Linked DNA regions of Thermobifida alba. The protein of the gene in region 2 interacts with the protein of the main gene of each other region in a pairwise test. Links are inferred from orthologs where the notes say so. Each region holds a gene or a part of one and is shown on either strand. Other genes may lie near its edges.

Region 1 (7,149 bases), 3.5 Mb from region 2 along the record:
CGCACTGGTGCGGCGGCGGCGGCGCGCGATGATCCGCGCCCGGCTGACCCGGGCCGGCCGCGGGAGCACCGGAGGCGGCTCGGCGTGCGTGACGTGCTCGACCTCCGGCTCCGCGGTTCCGGCCTCCCCGTTGGACGCCTCGTCCTCGGCCTGGTCGCGGCGCAACCCGTCGGCCGCCGGGTCCGCGGCGTCGCGACGCAGCAGCATCGGCACGAGGACCAGGATCCACACGGCCACGATCGCCAGGTACAGAGGAGAGCTGCTCACCGCTCCTCCTCGGGTCGCCGATCCACGAACGTCGCCCGGCGTCTTCCTCGCGTGCCCTCCGGTACCGACTCCACGGGCGCTCTCATTCCGCGAACGGGCGGCCCGCAGCCGACGGCACGACCGGACCACCCGGAGTCGCCCTGCCAGTCGTCATCCCGCCGTCCCCAACGCACCGCACCTACACACTGCCCGCATCAGTGATGCGCCCTCAACGCACCGTACGACCCGGTGTCCAGGAATGCGCGGTATTGGAACCGGAGTGTCGTGAGATCTGTTCTTGTCCTTTATCTCCGGACCATGTTCCCATTGAGGAAACCGCTGGTCAAAGACGAACTGGACAGAAAGCCGCCCGATAGATACGGAGAGTAGCAAACGGTGGCCCGCCACGCCCGGAACTCGGGCGGACCGGATTCCGTCCCGGCGCGGTCCCGCTCCCCCTCCGACTCGGGGGCCGGCGTCCTCAGCGGGGCCGGTCGGACCGGCTCCGCGGCATCCCGCGTGTCTCCTCCGGGGCGGCCCGCCCGTGCCGGCCGTCCCCGCTGCGCTGCTCCCGCACCTTCCGCCACCGGGTGAGCAGGCCCCCCGGGACGTCCTCGACGGTGAGGGCGTAGCAGAGGTGGTCCCGCCACGCGCCGTCGATGTGCAGCTGGCGCTTGCGCAGCCCCTCCTCGCGGAAACCGAGCTTCTCGACCACCCGCCGGCTCTTGTGGTTCTCGGGGCGGATGCTGGCCTCCACCCGGTGCAGTCCCACGGTGAAGAAGGAGTGGTCGACCGCCAGCGCGACCGCGGTGGGCATCACCCCGCGTCCGGCGTAGGCGCTGTCGAGCCAGTAGCCGATCTGCGCCGAACGCGCCGACCCCCAGGTGATCGAGCCGACCGTGACCTGGCCGACGAACCGGCCCTCCCAGGTGACCGCCCACGGCATCGCGACGCCGTGCCGGGCCTCCCGGCGGACCGCCTGCACCATGGCCAGGTAGGGGAGCAGGCCGTCGCTCTGCGCCGGCAGCTCGGGGTGGGTGGGCTCCCAGGGGCGCAGCCACTCGGCATTGCGGGCGCGGGTCTCCCGCAGCACCGCGGCGTCACGCAGTCTCAGCGGGCGCAGTCCGACCTCCCCCTCTGCCAGGGACACCGGCCAACCCCGCATCCGTCTCACCGTCCCTCGTGCCTCCCACCAGGACCCATCATTCTCCTTCACACCCTGCCCGGGAAGGCAAACCCGGAAAATTCCCCGCCGTCACGGACGGCCGTGGCCACCGCCCCGGATCTGGTCGACGGCGTGGACGAGGACCGGGGCGAGCACCGCCATGCCGTCGCGCACCCCGCCGGTGGAGCCGGGCAGGTTGACCACGAGCATGCGGTGGCTTCCGGCGCGGGCCACGCCCGCCAGTCCACGGGAGAGCACCGCCGCGGGCACCCCCCGGTCGCGCCCCGCCGCGCGCAGCGCCTCGGCCAGGCCAGGAATCTCGTACTCCAGCAGCGGCCGGGTGGCCTCGGGGGTGGCGTCGCGCGGGGCGAGTCCGGTGCCGCCGGTGGTCAGCGCCGCGTCGTAGCCCTCGGCCAGCGCCCGGCGCAGCGCCTCGGTGACGGGCGGACCGTCGGGCACCACCCACGGGCCGTCGACCGCGCATCCCGCCTCCGCGGCCAACTCGACGAGCAGCGGCCCCGAACGGTCCCGGTACACTCCTGCGGCCGCCCGGTCCGAGACGGTGACGACGACCACGCGGGGGACGGTCGCCTCGCTCACCCGGACCGCCGCCAGTGGCCGGTCCTGCCGCCGGTCTTCTCCTCCACCCGCACGTCGGTGACGACCGCCTCCGGGTCGAGGGCCTTGACCATGTCGATCAGCCCCAGCGCCGCCGTCATCACACAGGTCAGCGCCTCCATCTCCACCCCGGTGCGGTCCGCGGTGCGCACGGTGGCCCTGATGTCGACACCGCTGTCCACCACCGTCAGCGCGACGTCGACGCCGTGCACCGCGATGGGGTGGCACAGCGGGACCAGGTCGGGGGTGCGTTTGGCGCCCTGGATGCCGGCGATGCGGGCCACGGCGAGCGCGTCGCCCTTGGGCACCTCCCCCTCCCGCAGGGCGGTGACCGCCTCGGGCGACAGCAGGACCCGACCGGTCGCGACGGCGGTGCGGGCGGTGACCTCCTTGGCGGACACGTCGACCATGCGCGCCGCGCCGGAGGGGTCGAGGTGCGGGAAACCGGAAGGGTGCGTGTCGGACATGGGTGACCGTGCTCTCCTGGACGGGGACGTCAGGCGGGAGCCTACCGGTGGGGGAGCCGGACCGCCTCGACGACGTCGCCCTCGGCCAGCTCGGTGACCTGTTCGGGCACCACCACGAGCGCATTGGTCTCCGCGAGCGCGGACAGCTGGTGCGACCCCTGCCGACTGACGGGCAGCGCCGTGTAGGCGACGTCCCCGCCCGCCGCGTCGTAGTCCAGGACCGCGCGCAGGTAGGAGCGCCTGCCCCGGGGCGACGAGGGGACGGGGGCCAGCAGCCGTGCCCGCACCGACGGCAGCTGCTCCTGGGGCAGCCCGCTCATCTTGCGCAGCGCGGGCAGCACGAACAGGTAGAAGGAGACGTAGGAGCTGACCGGGTTGCCCGGCAGGGTGATGACCGGGACGCGCTCCTCCCCCACGGTGCCGTAGCCCTGCGGCATCCCCGGCTGCACGGCCACCTTCTCGAAGCGGACCGTGCCCAGGCGCAGCAGCACCTCCTTGACCGCGTCGTAGGCGCCCATGCTGACACCGCCGCTGGTGATGACGATGTCGGCCTGCACCAGGGCGTCCTGGACGGCGGCGAGCACCTCGGAGGGGTCGTCGCCGACGAAGCCGTACCGGTAGCCCTCGCAGCCCGCCTCGATGGCGGCCGCGGTGAGCATGAAGCTGTTGGACTCCCAGATCTGTCCGGGGCCGAGGGGGCGGCCCGGTTCGACCAGTTCCTCCCCGGTGCCGAGCACGACGACCCGGGGACGCGGGTAGACCGCCACCGAGCGGCGTCCGACCGCGGCGAGCACCGCGGTCTCCGCGGGGCCGATCCGGACTCCGGGAGGGAGCACCTCGGCGCCCTCCTTGACGTCGCCGCCCGCCGTCCGGACCGCGTCGCCGGACTCGGCCGCGCGCCGGACGGTCACCGTGGCCACGCCTCCGTCGGTCCACTCCACGGGCACCACCGCGTCCGCGCCCGCGGGCAGCGGGGCCCCGGTCATGATGCGCGCGCAGCAGCCGGCGGGAATGGCCGAGGAGAAGGAGTCCCCCGCGGGGATGTCCGCCACGACCGGCAGCGTCACCGGGGTCTGCGGGGTGGCCGCGGCCACGTCCGCGGCGCGGACCGCGTAGCCGTCCACGGCGGAGTTGTCGAACGGCGGAAGCGGGACCTTCGCCGTCACCGGTTCGGCGAGCACCGCCCCGTGCGCGCGGAGCAGGTCCAGCTCGATCGGTTCGGGGCGGGACACCACCGCCAGGATGTCGCTGACGTGCTGTTCGACGCTCTTCATCGGTTCCCCCCGCCGGATCGGTCCGTTCGACTACCTGGTGGAGCCGGCCTCGTGCCTCGCGAGGAAGTCCCGCAGCCACGGCAGGAACTCCTCGGCCAGGTCCGGGCGCTCGCAGGCGAACTCCACCACGGTGCGAAGGTAGTCGACCTTGTTGCCGGTGTCGTAGCGTTGGCCGCGGAACAGCACGCCGTGGACGGGTCCGCCCTCGGCGGGGCCGCGCCGGGCGAGTTCGCGGAGCGCGTCGGTCAGCTGGATCTCGCCGCCGCGTCCGGGCGGGGTCTTGCGCAGCACGTCGAAGATGCCGGGGTCGCAGATGTAGCGGCCGATGATCGCCCAGCGGCTGGGCGCCTGGTCCACGGCGGGCTTCTCGACGAGGTCGGTGACGGTCACGACGTCGGGCTCGTCGGTGGGCTGGATCGCGGCGCAGCCGTACAGCGACACCTGTTCGGGTTCGACCTCCATGAGGGCGATGACGCTGCCCCCGTAGGTCTGGCGGACCTCGATCATCCGCTTGAGCAGCGTCTCGCGGGCTCCGATGAGGTCATCGCCGAGCAGCACCGCGAACGGTTCGCCGCCCACGTGGGCGGCGCCGCACAGCACGGCGTGCCCCAGGCCGCGCGGCTCCCCCTGGCGCACGTAGTGGACCTGGGCGAGGTCGCTGGACTCGCGGACCGCGTTGAGCCGGTCCGTGTCGGCCTTGACGCGCAGCGCCTCCTCCAGTTCGTAGGCCCGGTCGAAGTGGTCCTCGATGGAGCGCTTGTTGCGCCCGGTGATCATCAGGACGTCGTCGAGGCCCGCGGAGACGGCCTCCTCCACGACGTACTGGATCGCCGGCTTGTCGACGATCGGCAGCATCTCCTTGGGCGTGGACTTGGTGGCGGGCAGGAATCTGGTGCCCAGTCCCGCGACGGGGATGACCGCTTTGGTCACCTGAGTTACAGAGCGCTGTTCATCTGCCATGTTCCGCACCTTAGGACACTGCCATGTCCGGCACGTGTCACACGCGGTCACCGGCGTTTTCGCGTCGTCATTTCAGCGTCGCGTCGCCCGGGGTTCACCTCGGCCGCCGTCCGGTCCGGCGGGCGCACCTGGCAGACTGGCCCCTCGTGGACGGTACGCAGAGCAAGCGCGACCTGCGGCGGCGGGTGCTCGCCGCGCGCCGGGGGCGGTCCGAGCGGGAGCGCGCCGCGGCCGGCGCGAAGATCCGGGACGCGGTGCTGGCGCTCCCCGCGACAGCCTCCGCGAGCACCGTGGCGGCCTACTACGCGGTGGGTTCCGAGCCGGACACCCGTCTGCTGGTGGCGGCCCTGTTCGAGCGCGGCCACCGCGTGCTGCTCCCGGTCTTCCTGGACAGCGGGGAGCTGGACTGGGCCGCCTACACCGGCCCGGAGTCGCTGGCACCGGCCGGGCGCGGCCTGGTCGAGCCCGCCGGTCCGCGGCTCGGGGTGGACGCGGTGCGCGGAGCCGGTGTGCTGGTCTGTCCGGCTCTGGCGGTGGACCCGGCGGGCCGCCGGCTCGGCAGGGGGGCGGGCTGCTACGACCGGGTGCTGGCCCTCGTGGGGGCGCAGGCGCTGTCGCTGGCCGTGGTCTACGACGACGAACTGGTGGACGCGGTGCCCGTCGAACCGCACGACCGTCCGGTGCGGGCGGTGGTGACTCCCGGCCGCGGCGTGGTGTGGTCGACGGCCCGGTAGCGTGGGGAGCCCGGCCTCCGGGGCTCCGTTGTCCGGTGGGCGGCCCGGGCCGCGTTACCACCCCCGTTGTCGCGTCCAGGTGGGCCGACGGCGTACTATTTAGCAGTCGTCGGGTGAGAGTGCCAGCTAGGAGGACCCGTGCCTACGTACCAGTACGCTTGCACCGAGTGCGGCGCCGACCTTGAGGTCGTGCAGAGCTTCAGCGACGATCCGTTGACCACCTGCCCCGAGTGCCAGGGCAGGCTGCGCAAGGTGTACTCCGCGGTCGGCATCGTCTTCAAGGGGTCGGGTTTCTACCGCACCGACAACACGTCCAGCTCCAACAGCTCCGCGCTGACCTCCTCCGCCAAGAGCGACACGTCCGCCAAGGCCGAGTCCTCCTCGTCCTCGTCGGAGTCCGGCTCCTCGTCCAGCGACTCCGGCAGCTCCAAGGCCGCCTCCGCCGCCTGATCCGCGCTCTGGCGCACCGAGCCCGTCCGCGAGGGCCGCTCCCGCACCGGGAGCGGCCCTCGCGGTGTGTCCGGCCGCGCGGTAGCGGAGCACGGATCAGGCCGGTGCGTAGGTGAGGCAGTCCGCGTGGTTCGCCGTGAATCCGACGCTGATGGCCGGGGCCTGGCACTCGAACCGGACGTTGTGCTGGCAGGCGGCCATCTTGCAGGCGCCGACGTGGCCGGTGGCGGCGGGGTCGCCTCCCTTGGCGGACGAGTCGGTGAAGAAGGTGTCGCAGTAGGCACTGCGCTCACTGCCCACGGTGATGGCCAGTGCCCGGCAGGAGTGTTCGATGTTGTAGACGCAGGCGTCCGCCTCGCACGAGTTCACCACTGGCATATCCATCGCGGTCCTCCAGAACCTCGACGACGCATTCGCAACCTCTACGGCAGTGTGTCCGTTACGCGGCGGATTCCTCCGTGCCGCCACGAGGGGCCGGGAAAGTCTTGACGCTGCTTTGGCCGGGAGGCGCCCCGAGCCGCCTTTGCGCCCCGCCGCGGTGGACTCCGCCGCCTGCGGACGCGCCCGGCGGCAACGGCGCGAGGACCCCCTGTGGACGGCCTTGCCACACGCTGCGGCGGCCCGCCTAGCGTGGGCTCCCATGAACACCACATCCACCCCTTCCGGGCGCCCGTTCCGCTTCCGCTGGTACCGCTGGCGGCGGCGGTTGGCCGCGGCATCCGCAGCGGTGGCGGCGGCCGGGGCGCTGCTGGTGCTGCGTCCCCCCGCCCCGCCCACCGTCGAGGTGCTGGCCGCCTCCCGTGACCTGTCCGGGCTCGCCCCGCTGACCGGGGCGGACACCGTCGTCCGCGAGGTTCCCGCGGCGCTGGCGCCCGAGGGGGCGCTGGCCCCGGACCATCCCGTGGAGGGGGTGTCGCTGCGGTCGCCGGTGCACGCCGGGGAGATCCTCACCGAGGCCCGGCTGGCCGACCCGCCCGCGGCGGGCTACGGCGCCGACCTGGTGGCCGCTCCGGTGCGGCTGGCCGACCCCGGGGTGGCCGCACTGCTGCGGCCGGGCAGCCGGGTCGACGTGTTCGCCGCCGGCGACCCGTCGACGGCGGAGTTCCCCGGACCGGCCGCGGCCCCGGCCCGCACGGTGGTGACGGACCGTCCGGTGATCGCGGTGGCGGACGCGGAGGGCACCCCGGCCGGGGCGGGGCCCCTGGTGGTGCTCGCGGTCACCGGGCCCGAGGCGC
Region 2 (6,873 bases):
TGAGCCTCGGCGGCTTCCAGCCGGGCGGGGTCAGCGACGGCCACGGCGCGGACTCCACGCACTACCGCGGCGAGGCCGTCGACGTGTTCTTCCGCCCCGTCAGCGAGGAGAACCGGCGCCGGGGCTGGCTGCTGGCGCAGTGGCTGGTGGCGCACGCCGAACGGCTGGAGGTGTCGGTGGTGATCTTCGACGACCGGATCTGGAGCACCCGGTTCGCCCTGGCCGGCTGGCGGCCCTACACCTCCTCCGACGTGGCCAACGACATCCTGCAGCACCGCGACCACGTCCACGTCGACGTGCGGCGCGGCACATGAATCGGCCGCCTTCACCTGACAGGGGCGGCAGAACGCGTTACGTTTCCACCGTGCGCGAAATCGATCCCGAATTCCTCTCCCTTCCGCTACGCTCCCTCGCCGACGCGGCGTTGCAGCGTGCCCGCGACCTCGGCGCCGACCACGCCGACTTCCGACTCGAACGCATCCGCGGCCGCCACCTCGTGCTGGCCGACGGTTCCGTGGAGACCGCCCAGGAGACCGACACGCTCGGTTTCGCGGTGCGGGTGGTCCACAACGGCGCGTGGGGGTTCGCCGCGGGGACGGAGCTGGTCCCCGACGCCGCCGCCGCGGTCGCCGCGCAGGCCGTCGAGGTCGCCAAGCTCGCGTCGGTGCTCAGCAGCGACCGCGTGGAGCTGGCCCCCGAACCCGCCCACCCGGACGCCGTGTGGGTCTCCTCCTACGAGGTCGACCCGTTCACGGTCCCGCTGCGCGACACCGCCGACCAGCTCGCCGAGTGGAGCCGCCGCCTGCTGGCCGACCCCCGGGTGGACCACGTCGACGCGAGCCTGCTGGCGGCCAAGGAGCAGAAGTTCTACGCCGACACCGCCGGAACCGTGACCACCCAGCAGCGGGTGCGCCTGCACCCGGTGGTGGAGGTGATGTCCACCGCCCAGGGGCGGCTGGAGAGCATGCGGACCCTCTCCCCGCCGGTGGGGCAGGGCCAGGAGTACCTGCCGACGGTGGAGGCCGAACTCGCCGAGCTGCCCGAACTGCTGGCCGAGAAGGTCGCCGCGCCCGGGGTGGAGCCGGGCGTCTACGACCTGGTCATCGACCCGTCCAACCTGTGGCTGACGATCCACGAGTCCATCGGGCACGCCACCGAACTGGACCGCGCCCTCGGCTACGAGGCCGCCTACGCGGGCACCTCCTTCGCCACGCCCGACCAGGTCGGCTCGCTGCGCTACGGTTCGGAGATCATGAACGTCACCGGAGACCGCACCGTCGAGCACGGCCTGGCCACCATCGGCTACGACGACGAGGGCGTGGCCACCTCGTCGTTCCCCCTGGTGACCGAGGGGGTGCTCACCGGGTTCCAGCGGGACCGGCGCATCTCGCACCTGACGGGCCACGAGCGTTCCAACGGCTGCGCGTTCGCCGACTCCCCGGCGACCATGCCGATCCAGCGCATGGCCAACGTCTCGCTCCAGCCCGACCCGCGCGGCCCCGACACCCGGGAGCTGATCCGCCAGGTCGACGACGGCCTCTACATCGTGGGCGACCGCAGCTGGTCGATCGACATGCAGCGGTACAACTTCCAGTTCACCGGGCAGCGCTTCTACCGGATCCGGGACGGCCGCATCACCCACCAGGTGCGTGACGTGGCCTACCAGGCGACCACCACCGAGTTCTGGAACTCGCTGCGCGCCCTGGGCGGCCCCGAGACCTACGTGCTGGGCGGGGCGTTCAACTGCGGCAAGGGCCAGCCCGGACAGGTCGCCCCGGTCAGCCACGGCTGTCCCAGCGCCCTGTTCGAGGCGGTGCGGGTGCTCAACACCGCCCGGGAGGCCCGGTCGTGAACGGCGCGCACTCCTTGCAACCGAAGGGAACAACCGTGAGCCAGTCGCTGTCCGCGCAGGCCGTGACCGAGCGCGCGCTGGAGCTGTCGCGCGCCGACGACTGCATGGTGCTGGTGACCGAGACCAGCACGGCCAACCTGCGCTGGGCCAACAACTCGCTGACCACCAACGGGGTCACCCGGAGCCGCTCGGTCACGGTGATCTCGCTGGTGACGGACTCCGCGGGGGTCCGGGTGGGCTCGGTGACCCGCAGCGGGCTGCGCGACGACCAGCTGGAGGAACTGGTGCGCGCCTCCGAGGAGGCCGCGCGCGGGGCGGCGCCCGCCGAGGGGGCGCACCCGCTGCCGGACCCCGGTTCCGCGGGCCGCTCCACGTGCGCCTGGGACGCCCCGGTCCCCGCCTCCGACATCGGGGTGTTCTCCGACTTCGCGCCGGAGCTGGGCAAGGCGTTCCAACGGTCCGTGCAGGCGGGGGTGCGGCTGTACGGCTACGCGCAGCACTCGCTGTCCGCCACCTTCCTGGGCTCCTCCACGGGGCTGCGGCTCCGCCACGACCAGCCGTCCGGCAGCCTCGACCTCAACGCCAAGTCCGAGGGCCCGCACCACTCCACCTGGGTGGGTCAGGCCACGCGCGACTTCACCGACGTCGACGTCGCGGCGCTGGAGGCCGAGCTGGAGCGGCGGATCGCCTGGGCGCGCACCACCGTGGAGCTGCCCGCGGGACGCTACGAGACGCTGCTGCCGCCCGCCGCAGTCGCCGACCTGATGACCGACCTGTACTGGGGTCTGGGGGCGCGCGACGCCTTCGAGGGGCGCACGGCCTTCTCCTCGCCGCGGGGCGGCACCCGGGTGGGCGAGCGGCTGTCCCCGCTGCCGCTGCGGCTGCGTTCCGACCCGGCCGAGCCCGGGCTGGAGTGCGCGCCGTTCGTGCTGGCCGACGCGCCGGGGCGGCGGATCAGCGCCTTCGACAACGGAAGACCGGTCGGCGCGACCGAGTGGATCAGCGACGGCGAACTGGCGCGGCTGGTGCAGACCTACGACTCGGCGACACTGACCGCGCTGCCGCTGACGCCGGAGGCCGACAACCTGGTCCTGGAGCTGCCGGGGGCGACGGCGTCCCTGGACGACATGGTGGCCGCCACCGAGCGGGGGCTGCTGCTGACCTGCCTGTGGTACATCAGGATGGTGGATCCGCGGACCATGCTCCTCACGGGTCTCACCCGCGACGGGGTGTACCTGGTCGAGGACGGCGAGGTGCGGGGGGCGGTGAACAACTTCCGGTTCAACGAGTCGCCGGTGAGCCTGCTGGAGCGGGTGAGCGAGGTCGGCCGGACGACTCCGACGTTCTCCCGCGAGTTCGGCGAGTACTTCCCGCGGACCGCGATGCCGCCGGTGCGCGTCCCGGATTTCAACATGTCGTCGGTGAGCCAGGCTTCCTGAGCTGCCTGTCCGGTGTGCGACGGCCGGGACGTCCGTTTTCCGTGCCGTCGCACATTGGCTCCGTTTTGGTTGATCTTTTGAACAATTCGTGCTCCACGCCTCCCGCTCCGCAAAACGGGGCCTCGTCGGCAAACCCCGTGGAATCAGCGGAACTCTCCCGAGATCCCGTCGTAATAGACTCTTGACGTAATTTAGGGCACAGCGGTGTAGATTAGTCACCAGCGCCTCAGTCCCCCGCTGAGGCGTACAGACCGGTGTTTCGAGCCCCCGTCGAAACACCGATCACGACGTCGGGTGGTTTGCCCCCGTAGCCACCCGGCGTCGTTTTTCTTTTTGCCCGCCTCCTAGGCGCGCTTTCTTCGCCACGGTGCGTCAGAAAAACCGCGGCGACGCCCGGGATGCCTGGAATCCGGTTCGGATCGGCGTGGCCGCGGCCGTGTTCCCGCCGGGCGGCGCACTTTCCCCGCGGTGCTCACCGGTCGCGGCGGGCCCGCGCCAACTCCTCGGGCGTGTCGCAGTCCCGGGCGGCCTCCGCAAACGCCACCCGGGCCGGCCCCAGGGGGGCGAGCAGGCCGCGCAGCGAACTCCCGGCGTAGTCGGCGACGGCGGCGCGCACCGCCGCGGTGCGCCACACCCCCGCCAGCCACTGCGGCTGCCCCTCCGCGTCCACCAGGACGGCCCCGGCCCCGGGGGCGGCGGCCGCGCGCAGTGCCGCCACCGCAGCGCCGTCGAGGAACGGCATGTCGGCGGCCAGCAGCGCGAACCAGGCCGAGCCGACCTCGGCCAGGCCGGTGCGCAGGGCGGGCAGCGGCCCCGCGCCGGGCGGGTCCTCGCGGACGTAGCGGGCCGGCGGGCTGGGACGCGCCGGCCCCACCACGACGACCGCGGAGGCCTCGTGCACCGCCTCGACCACCCACTCCAGCATGGCGCGCCCGCCCACCCGCAGGCCGGGCTTGTCGACGCCGCCCAGCCGCCGCGCCGCCCCGCCCGCCAGGATCACCGCGTCGAAACCGTCCACTCCCGCTCCCCGTCGTCCCGTGCCGTGCGGTCCCTACGGTTTCATGGACCCATGCTGGTCCGTAACGCCCGCCCCGACGAGCTGCCCCGTGTCGGCGAACTGCGCGTACGCGCCTACACCGAGCAGGGAGTGCTCGCCCCCGACTCCCCCTACGCCCCCGTGCTGCGTGCCCTGGGCACCAGCGGCATCGGGGAGGTGCTGGTCGCCGTGGACGGCGACGACCTCCTCGGTACCGTCACGCTGCGCCCCTTCCAAGAGGACAGCGAGATCACCGTCTCCCCGGACGAGGCCGAGGTGCGTGCGCTGGCCGTGGCGCCGCACGCGCAGCGGCGCGGCGTGGGCAGGCTGCTGCTGCGCACCGTGGTCGAGCGGGCGGCGCGGGCGGGCACGGCGCACCTGGTGCTGTCCACCCAGCCGGTCATGGTCGCCGCGCGGCGGCTGTACGCCTCGGAGGGGTTCGTCCGGCTCCCGGAACGCGACTGGAGCCCGCAGCCGGGACTGCCCCTGCTCGCCTACGGGCTGCGGCTGGACTCCGCGCGGCGGGACTGAGCCGCCGGCCCCTCGGCCCCGCCGCGCTGTGCGGACACGGCGGCCGCCGCACGGGTCACCACGGCGTCATGGTGAGCTGGTCGAGCAGGGAGCGGTACTCCCGCAGCGCCACGCGCAGCCGCTCGGTGTCGCCGCCGCCCTCGCTGCGCCGCTGCCAGCTCGACTCGATGCGCCGCCTGCGTTCGTTGAGGCGGGCGGTGAGCTGTTCGATGGCTTCGCCGACGAGACCGTCGGCGGCGGCGACACTGGCACGCGGGTCGTCGACGAAGTCGCTCTGGATCCTGCGCCAGCGGGCCTGGAACCGGTCCGCGCCGGCGGGCTCGTCGGCCTCCTCTGCGGTGCGTGGCCGCGGCGCGGCGAGGCCCCGGTCGGCCCGGCCGCCGGGCTGTGCGGTGTGCTCGGTGGAGTGCGCCGCAGGCGTGTGGGTGTCGGTGCGGACGTCACGGGGTTCGTGCACGTGGTGTGCCACGGTCGTCGCCTCCTCGGTGCCGTGGTGTGGCGGTCGCTGTCGTGCCCCGGTCCTCAGCGGCGGTGCCGGCCGGTTGCGGCGGTCGGGTCGCGTTCGGCGCTGTCGCGGGGCGCCGGGACGGCGTGCCGTCCCGAGGGCTGCTCGCCGCGGGCGGTGTGGCCCAGCAGTTCGGCGAAGAGCGCGCGGTAGCGGACCATCGCGTCGCGCAGCTCCTCGGTGGTCGCCGCACCGGTGCGGCCGCGTTCGGCGCTCTCGTGGGCGCGCCGGTAGTCGCCGACGACGTCGGCGTGCTCCGCCGACCGGTCGGCGCCGTCGACGGGGTAGCCGCGGTCGGCCATCACCCGGGCCGTGAGCCGGTCGGCGCCGTCCACGGCGGCCACCGGGTCGTCGACGAAGCGTTCCTGGGTGCGCGCCCACTCGTCCTCGTAGCGGGCGCGCTCCTCGGGAGCGAGGTCGCGCAGGCCGGACGCGGAGCGCCGGCTCCTCCGCCCGCGGAGGTCCCGGTCCGCCCGTCCGCGGCCCCGCCGGTCCGCCCCGCGGCCGTGCTCGGGACCGGACCGCTCCCCCGGGTGGTCTCCTCGCTGGTGCTCCCGGAAGACGACGACCGCGGCGGCCGCGATCACCACCAGGCCGAGAAACACCGCGATACCGGTGATCAGGTCGTTGTCCATCGTGTCGTTCCTCGATCGGTTCCGGTGCCGGACTGGGGACGCCCGGCTGTGCGTCTTCACGCCTTGCGTCTGCCCGGACCGCCTCCACGAAAACCCCCGGGGTGTTCGGCGGCGGGGATCACCGCTGGTCGCAGCGGGGAGGACCGGGTCGCGGTCCCCGGTGGAGGCGGGGTGGACGCAGAGGTGTCCGGGGGCGGGACGGCTGTCGGCGGGTGGGGCCCGGTGCGCTCGCACGGCCCGTTCCGGGTCCTGTTCCGCTCCCGTACGGTGTCGGCGCCGGGCGAGTCGGTCACGCTGGTCGCGCTCATGCTGTCCGTCGCGGAGTCGACCGGCCAGGCGCTCGCGGTGGCGGCGCTGCTGCTCGTGGGGGACTTCGTGCCCGCGCTGCCGGCGCCGCTCACCGGGGTGGCGGCCGACCGGTCCGGGCCGCGGCGGGTGATGGTCGGCTGCGGGGCCGTCCGGGCGGCGGTGCCGGCGGCCGCGGCCCTGTGGCTGCCGCCGCTGCTGACGCTGGTCTCGGTGCACCCGGCCGCCGGGCAGGTGTTCCTGGCCTCCTCGCGGGCGGGCGGTGCCCGGACTGGTGCGCGGGCCTGCCCTGGCCTCCGCCAACGCCGCTGTGGGGTTCGACGCGCACGGGGCCGAGGCGCTCGGCCCGCTGCTGGCGGCGGCGCTGTTCCCGCTCGTCGGGATCAGGGGGGCGCTCGCGGTGGCGGCGCTCTGCTTCCTGTGCTCAGCGGTGTGGCTGCCGCCGCTGCCCGCCGGCGGCGGGCAGCGGGCCTTCCGGCCGTGGGCCGGGGCGCGGGACGGCCCGGGGGTGCTGCGGCGCGCCCCGGGTACGGGCGGTGGTGCTGGGGTCCGGCGCGGTGGTCGCCTGC

The links.
Region 1: the proteins of mobA (region 2) and glp interact in binary tests that used the Escherichia coli proteins (3 or more experiments, as listed by UniProt). The link is inferred for Thermobifida alba from one-to-one orthologs.

Annotation. Positions count from the first base shown.
Region 1 is NZ_CP051627.1:4,410,487-4,417,635, reverse strand. Bases 1,655-4,627 are described here. They hold glp (molybdotransferase-like divisome protein Glp), read right to left. Parts: upstream 3,771-4,627; coding sequence 2,538-3,770; downstream 1,655-2,537. Other genes in these bases: galU (UTP--glucose-1-phosphate uridylyltransferase GalU), read right to left, coding at 3,801-4,627; moaC (cyclic pyranopterin monophosphate synthase MoaC), read right to left, coding at 2,008-2,496; FOF52_RS19770 (MogA/MoaB family molybdenum cofactor biosynthesis protein), read right to left, coding at 1,655-2,011. Also shown: sepX (divisome protein SepX/GlpR), read right to left, coding at 1-267; FOF52_RS19775 (GNAT family N-acetyltransferase), read right to left, coding at 728-1,411; more of FOF52_RS19770, read right to left, coding at 1,502-1,654; more of galU, read right to left, coding at 4,628-4,730; FOF52_RS19750 (5-formyltetrahydrofolate cyclo-ligase), read left to right, coding at 4,877-5,464; FOF52_RS19745 (FmdB family zinc ribbon protein), read left to right, coding at 5,654-5,914; FOF52_RS19740 (DUF1540 domain-containing protein), read right to left, coding at 6,011-6,298; FOF52_RS19735 (SAF domain-containing protein), read left to right, coding at 6,555-7,149. UniProt on the Escherichia coli protein: Catalyzes the insertion of molybdate into adenylated molybdopterin with the concomitant release of AMP.
Region 2 is NZ_CP051627.1:865,676-872,548, reverse strand. The notes cover bases 2,537-5,233. They hold mobA (molybdenum cofactor guanylyltransferase), read right to left. Parts: upstream 4,310-5,233; coding sequence 3,764-4,309; downstream 2,537-3,763. Other genes in these bases: FOF52_RS04000 (hypothetical protein), read right to left, coding at 4,914-5,233; FOF52_RS04005 (GNAT family N-acetyltransferase), read left to right, coding at 4,361-4,858; FOF52_RS04015 (metallopeptidase TldD-related protein), read left to right, coding at 2,537-3,291. In the rest of the region: FOF52_RS04025 (VldE C-terminal domain-containing protein), read left to right, coding at 1-314; FOF52_RS04020 (TldD/PmbA family protein), read left to right, coding at 311-1,852; more of FOF52_RS04015, read left to right, coding at 1,888-2,536; more of FOF52_RS04000, read right to left, coding at 5,234-5,327; FOF52_RS03995 (hypothetical protein), read right to left, coding at 5,381-5,998; FOF52_RS03990 (hypothetical protein), read left to right, coding at 6,579-6,873. UniProt on the Escherichia coli protein: Transfers a GMP moiety from GTP to Mo-molybdopterin (Mo-MPT) cofactor (Moco or molybdenum cofactor) to form Mo-molybdopterin guanine dinucleotide (Mo-MGD) cofactor.